DNA from 3 places in the Pseudoalteromonas sp. H103 genome. Region 1 is predicted to be linked to each of the others. Evidence: predicted binding sites of a transcription regulator. Region 1 holds the regulator's gene; each other region holds the start of a gene.
The links. The regulator sigma-54, encoded in region 1, starts transcription at its own class of promoters, with help from an activator protein. The targets are predictions, from matches to a motif close to GTTGGCACGNNNNTNGNNT.
Positions count from the first base shown of each region.

Region 2: ATS74_RS15880 (diacylglycerol kinase family protein) is a predicted target of sigma-54. The motif match lies at 968-986, and genes of this name have one in related genera.
Region 3: ATS74_RS11490 (EF-hand domain-containing protein) is a predicted target of sigma-54. The motif match lies at 1,273-1,291, and genes of this name have one in related genera.

Region 1 covers NZ_LOFG01000001.1:71,695-73,971, forward strand. The annotation lists gene ATS74_RS00380 (PTS sugar transporter subunit IIA) at 1-159, opposite strand, end outside; gene hpf (ribosome hibernation promoting factor) at 164-451, opposite strand; gene ATS74_RS00390 (RNA polymerase factor sigma-54) at 478-1,977, opposite strand; gene lptB (LPS export ABC transporter ATP-binding protein) at 2,047-2,277, opposite strand, start outside.
Region 2 covers NZ_LOFG01000018.1:57,775-60,051, forward strand. The annotation lists gene ATS74_RS15880 (diacylglycerol kinase family protein) at 1-913, opposite strand, end outside; gene ATS74_RS15885 (sigma-70 family RNA polymerase sigma factor) at 1,252-1,776, shown strand; gene ATS74_RS15890 (anti-sigma factor) at 1,773-2,277, shown strand, end outside.
Region 3 covers NZ_LOFG01000015.1:362,906-365,182, forward strand. The annotation lists gene xthA (exodeoxyribonuclease III) at 1-436, opposite strand, end outside; gene ATS74_RS11485 (hypothetical protein) at 677-1,108, shown strand; gene ATS74_RS11490 (EF-hand domain-containing protein) at 1,331-1,852, shown strand; gene scpB (SMC-Scp complex subunit ScpB) at 2,002-2,277, shown strand, end outside.

The DNA of each region.
Region 1 (2,277 bases):
CTTCTCTCTATTCATTAGAGCACACAAAATATCTTGCTGAGAAAGATAAGGAAGCTTTTCATGAGCGAGTTCGCTAATAAACTCTAAAATTCTTTTTTTGCTATTAAAAAGGACCGCAGCTTTGCTGCAGTCCTGGCATATAAGTGAGCTTAATTTCATCATATTAATGTCGAGCAAGCTTCTCTTTGTGTTTAATAACTTGACGATCGAGCTTGTCAATCAACGAGTCTATGGCAGCATACATGTCTTGATGTTCGGTAGATGCAAATAACTCTGCACCACTTACATGGATTGTAGCTTCAGCTTTTTGGTTAAGTTTTTCTACATCGAGAATGACATGAACATTGTTTATATGATCAGAATGCCTTTCTAGCTTTGCAAATTTATTATTTACGTAGTCTCTTAATGAATCAGTAACATCTACATGACGACCAGTTAAGTTTAGTTGCATAAGCGTTTTCCTCTTTGTTTTGCGTCTTATATCAAACTCTTTCGTTGATTAGACGGTGGAATAGCCAGAGATTCGCGGTATTTTGCGATTGTGCGTCTAGCTACTTTAATTCCTTGCTCAGCCAATATATCCGCAATTTTACTATCACTCAATGGTTTTGCTGAGTTTTCTGCGGCAATCAGTTTTTTAATCAAAGCACGTATTGCTGTAGATGAACACTCACCACCATTTTCGGTGCTTACGTGGCTTGAGAAAAAGTATTTAAGCTCAAATATACCACGTGGCGTGTGCATATACTTTTGAGTAGTTACACGCGAAATAGTCGACTCGTGCATTTCTACCATTTCAGCAACATCGTTTAAAACCATAGGTTTCATGGCTTCTGGACCGTGTTCAAAAAAGCCCTGTTGTTGCTTAACAATACAATTAGTTACTTTTAGTAGTGTGTCGTTTCTACTCTCTAGGCTCTTTATAAACCATTTAGCTTCTTGTAAATGAGAGCGAATAAATTGACTGTCACCACTAGATTTAACTGTTCGTGACATAGCTGCATATTGGCTATTAACACGTATCTTAGGCATGCTATCTGGGTTTAGCTCAACTACCCAACGGCCTTTTATTTTTTTAACTGATACATCGGGGATCACATACTCTGATTCTTCCCTTACAATAGTATCTGCTGGCTTAGGGTTTAGAGTGTGAATTAACGTCATTACTTCTTTAAGCTCGTCTTCTTTGAGCTTAGTTTTCTTCATTAATGTACGATAGTCGCGAGCCGCTAATAGGTCAATATGATCGGTTAAAATCATCTTTGTTTCATTGATAAAAGGCGTATCTTTATCAAACTGATTTAGCTGAATACACAAACACTCTTGTAAGCTACGAGCTGCTATACCCACCGGATCAAACAACTGAATACGTTTTAAAACGGCTTCTATTTCATCAAGTTCAACTTCGCCTTCGTCGTCGTTCTCTTGATTAAAGCTTTCTAAAATATCTTCACAGCTTAGCGTTAATATACCTGAGTCATCGACTGCTTCAACAATCGCTATTGCAATTGCTTCATCAGTAGGGCTAAACGGCGTGAGCTGTAATTGCCACATTAGGTATTCGTGAAGAGTTTCGGTTGAAGCACCTTGATAAATAGACTCATCTTCTGGCATAGGGCCTGATGATGAAGCAGGAGCTGCGCTCATGTACTCATCCCAGCTTACATCCATAGCCATTTCGTCACTTACGGTGTCTTTAGTAAGTGCTTCACCACTGTCTTGCTCGTACTCGCTTGGTTTTTCGTCGGCATTAGCACTTACGGTTAATTCATCGTTATCTGCTTTTTGCTCGTTTTTGCCAGCTGATTCTTCCGTGTAATCTTGTTCATCTACTTCTAGAAGCGGATTGCTATCAAGCGCTTCTTGTATTTCTTGCTGGAGATCCAATGTACTGAGTTGCAACAAACGAATTGCTTGTTGCAGTTGTGGAGTCATTGTAAGTTGCTGGCCCATGCGCAGCTGTAATGATTGCCTCATGTATCTCTAACAATCCTTTTATGTTGTTATAATTAATACTAGCAGATGCTTAAAGACATGGCGTAAATGTTACAGCCTAAATTGCTCGCCTAAATAAACATCGCGTACCGTTTTGTCATTTAATACGTGCTCTGGTGTACCAGAAGCGATTAACTCTCCATGAGAAACAATGTAGGCTTTTTCACAAACATCAAGGGTTTCTCTTACGTTATGATCGGTAATTAATACACCAATCCCACGATTTTTAAGATGTTCTATTATTTTCTTTATATCTAACACCGATATAGGGTCTACACCTGC
Region 2 (2,277 bases), on a different contig from region 1:
TACCATCACCACCACAGGCAATCACAATATCTGGGTTATGTTTTATTGCTTGTTTAGCAAGCTCAACGCCGTTTACTTCTTTTGATGTAGTAAGTACTTTTAAATCGTAATAGGCTGACAAACGAGCAACTATTAAATGCTCTTTTTCCTGCCATAAGCGCGTACCCGATACAGGATTAGCAATTAACACTGCTTTATTTTTGATAACCAATTCACCTTTTTTATGACGTTTGGCTAAATGACGTAGTTGATGTTTATTTAAGTTAGCGGTTTCACGCGTTTCTTTAATTTGCGCAAGTACTTCATGCACATCAGCATTTTTGTTTTGGCTAAGTAAATAAGCAGCCATAACAAATACAGACCTTCCACGACCCAGTGCACAATGCACAACTACCCGACGGTCTTCTTTGATATGGTTATGTATCCAGTTAATGGCCTGATTTAACTGTGAATGAGTAGGAATACTATGATCGAGCACCGGAATGTTTAAGTAATTAATGTTCTCTTGCGTTGAACTCCATTCAAGTCCATCAAACTCACACGTTACATCCAAAATAGCTGTAATACCGTTGTCTTTTAACGTGTCTATATCTGAGGGGAATAAGCGACAGGCTAAAAATAAGTTATCGTTAATTTGCTGAATAGGCGGTACTTTATCGTGCTTACGCGACCAGGCATTATAAATTTGTACTCCAAATAAAAATGGTACAAATGCCCAGCGTATATAAAATGGGATGACTCCATTTTCTCTTTTTCTGAAAATTTTAGCGGCATTAAAAATATAGGCAGCGCTTACAAGCAAAAGTGAAAGCGCGGTCCAATAAAAAACAATAGCAAAATAAACAGAGCTCACTTCCCATCCGACAAAAATAAGTAGTAGCGCTAATAGTGAATAACTAATTGCAGCCCACATAACTTCTCCTTTTTATAATATTATTCGTTTTTTTAAACGTTACTACTTGTACATTTGCAAATATCGCGCCATCAAAACCCTTTAAAATATACATCTTTAAAATCGTAACAAGCTGATTAATAAGAATATAAATAAAATACAGTTCTCCTGAACAACGAGCTTATGCATTTTTTACACAGTTATAGATAAATTATTCTCAAATGTTAATAATTTAACTATGATCGTTTAATCCTTGTACTCACGTATAAAGGAGCTAATCTATAAAGCAATAATAATTTTTGCATCCAATTCCCACCTTTAATCGTTTACTCACTGATAATAAGAAAAATAGGAACCCTATGGACAATGACGAATTACTCCCTCTTTTGTGCGCAACAGCACAAGGAGACAAAAATGCTTTTTCGAGTTTATACCAGCTAACTAGCGGCAAACTGTTTGCGATTAGTTTAAATATGTTAACCAATAGAGCTCATGCAGAAGAGGCATTACAAGATGCTTTTATTAAAATTTGGCACAACGCATCAGATTATAATGCCTCAAAGGGGACGGTTATAAGTTGGATGATAAGCATTGTAAGGTATCGCAGCCTCGATTCGCTGCGCTATCACAAAGTTCGCAAAGAGCAATCGTTAAGCGACGATGAATATGATACGCAAAGTATTGATATAAATTACGATGAAGAAACAAAACTCGTTAATTGTATAGAGCAACTTGAGCCGCAACAAAAGCAGGCTATTCATTTAGCCTATTACAAAGGGCTGAGCCATAGTGAATTAGTGGATCATATAGAAACACCGCTAGGCACAGTTAAAAGTTGGATAAGGCGTGGGCTGTTACAGCTACAAAGGTGTTTAACATTATGAACTATGACAAACCAGAGTTACTTGACTCACTTGCAGGGCAGTATGTACTAGGTACATTAAGAGGATTAGCACGTAAACGTTTTCAACGTTTACTGCTTACCTCTAATAAAGCACGTGAAGCCACCAGCATGTGGGAGCAAAATTTAAATAATTTAGCCAGTGCCATTACACCAAAGATACCTAACGACGAAGTATGGGTGCAAATAATGCAGCGGATTGAAAATAAACCTCAGTCTAGCAAAACGGTAGTACATACTAAGCCTTCAATTTGGCGTACGTGGTCTTTTGTAGCAACAGCCGCATGTATTATTTTAGCCTTTTTGGTTATTCAACCTACGACAAGTGTTAAGCAAACTGAGCAAATTGCCTTGGTACAGAACCAAGATAAACAATCGCTTTGGTTTATTGATGTTAATGCACAAGGGCTTGCTATTAAAGCCAGCAGCCAATTAGTTGCACAAACAAACAAAGATTACGAGCTGTGGATGATTTTAAAAGGCC
Region 3 (2,277 bases), on a different contig from region 1:
CTTGCTCTGGTGTGTGGTTAGTTTCAAGGTGGGTCATTAAATCTTTGTAAAACTGGCGTTTATAAGGAAATTTAGTTTCGTGATTAATGTTATCGCCTTGTGGGAAATAACCATTCATAACGGTTAGGTCGCGGCCATTATCTTGTTCAACGGTTACGCTTATCATACGTTTTTGTGATTCATCAGTATCTGTTGCAAACCCGTTTAAAACCGATTTAGGTTCTTTTTTGCATAACATAGCTACACCGTAATGTGCTTTTTGACCATGAAAATAAACGTGGTATCCCATTTTTTGAACATCTTCTAATGGGAATGCTTCGTCATGAACTTTAATTTCTTGCAAGCCAATAACGTCTGGTTGATGTTTATCTATTATTGCTTGTAATTGATGAAGGCGGGCACGCAGACCATTGATATTGAAAGAAATCACTTTCATAAAATTTACCTTAAAATTGGTTCTATTTAGTGGCATAAATTGTATCAGTAAATACGCTTACATAACATGACTGAATTGAGTTAATAGCTGCACAAATGTTGATCAAATGATGGCTAAAGTTTAAACATTGTAAATGCATTATTAATTAATTAAATAAATAAAAAATTCAATTGATATTAACTATTTTGAATATATAATGCGCAAAAATTACTTGTTTAGCTCGTTCAAATAGGATCTCTCATGAAAACACAACTACTTTTAGCTACCGCTTTATTTGCATCTGCAACTGTTTGTGCACAAAGCAACACTTACTTCAGCCAAGACAACAAACTTGAGTCTAAATTATGTGTATTAAGTGCTAACGAAGGCTTTAGCGTTGCCCGTAAAGAAGCTGCGCAACATGGCGTTTATTTATCTCGTTTTTCTAAGAGTATTTTGTGTAACGGTGAAGACATTCGTGATATCGCTAAAAAAGCGACGGCAAGTACTTCATCAGTAGATAAAGTAGAAGTATTTGCTAAAGATGCACACCAAGAAACACAGTTATGTATGACTGCACTTAAAAAAGGTTTAGCACCAGTACGTCAAAAGATTGGTAACTTAAACTCTTTAAAATGTAATGGTCAAAACGTAACTGAGTTTGTTAAGCGTTACCAAAACGCTGCAATTTAATTTTAAGCTAAAAATTATCTTTTAGAAAATGCCTGGTTTTAACCGGGTATTTTTTTGCAAAAATTACAAGGTAGGCTGCAATCATTGCAAAGCTAAGTAATTGATTAGAGTATATAAAATAAGCTAAAAACTACTAACCAATTGATAGTTAGAGTGTTATTTATATTGGCATCGGACTTGTATTAGTTAAAGTGACATTTACTAACTACAAGGATACGTCTTATGAAAAAGTTAACACTAGCAACAACTATTTTAGCATCTTTGAGCTTAGCGGCTTGTGCATCAAACCAAGGTTTAGAAAAAATCGATAGCGATTTTGCAAGCTTAGATAACGACAGTGATGGTTATATTTCAAAAGTAGAAGCAGATGATGACAGCATCTGGGGCCATTTTTCAAATATTGATACCAACATGGATAATGAAATCAGTCGTAAAGAATTTAACGCTTACATGCAATTAAATACCGGTAAGGTAGCCACTGACAGTGAAGTTAGTGAGTCAGCATTTAAAGCTAAAATAGCAAAGTTTGATAAAATCGAAAATGATTTTAGAAGCTTAGATAACGATAAAAATGGTTATATTTCAGTAGAAGAAGCTGACGATGATGATATTTCGAACCATTTTGGATACATGGATGGTAATAACGATAAGCGCATCAGCAAAGGTGAGTTTAAAGGTTATATTAAAAAATACGGTAAAGCGGTAGCTGAAGATGATGCTCTTAAGGTATTGAGACACAGCTAATATTACCTAAATTAGTTAATAAAAACAGCCAGCATTAATTGCTGGCTTTTTTGTGCATTTAATTTAGATAAAAGGCAGATATATTTTCCACCTTTTATGATGTTCTGTCATAATAGATGGCTGTGTATTTTAAAAGGCTGAGCAAAATTATGGCGGGTCGTCGAATTAGTGATGAGCAATTAATTGAGATCATTGAAGCGGCTATATTTGTCGCAGACAAACCAGTTAGTAAGCGCCATTTAAAAGACACAGTACTTGCTGATTTAGCTATATCAATGGCAAGAATTAACGCTGCAATTGAAGCTATAGAAAGCCACTTTCAGACACGAGGTATACGCCTTGTAGAAGTTGGCAGCGGTTATCGGTTTGAGGCTTGTAGTAGCTTAAGCCCTTGGCTGAGCAATTTATGGCAAGAACGAGCGCCT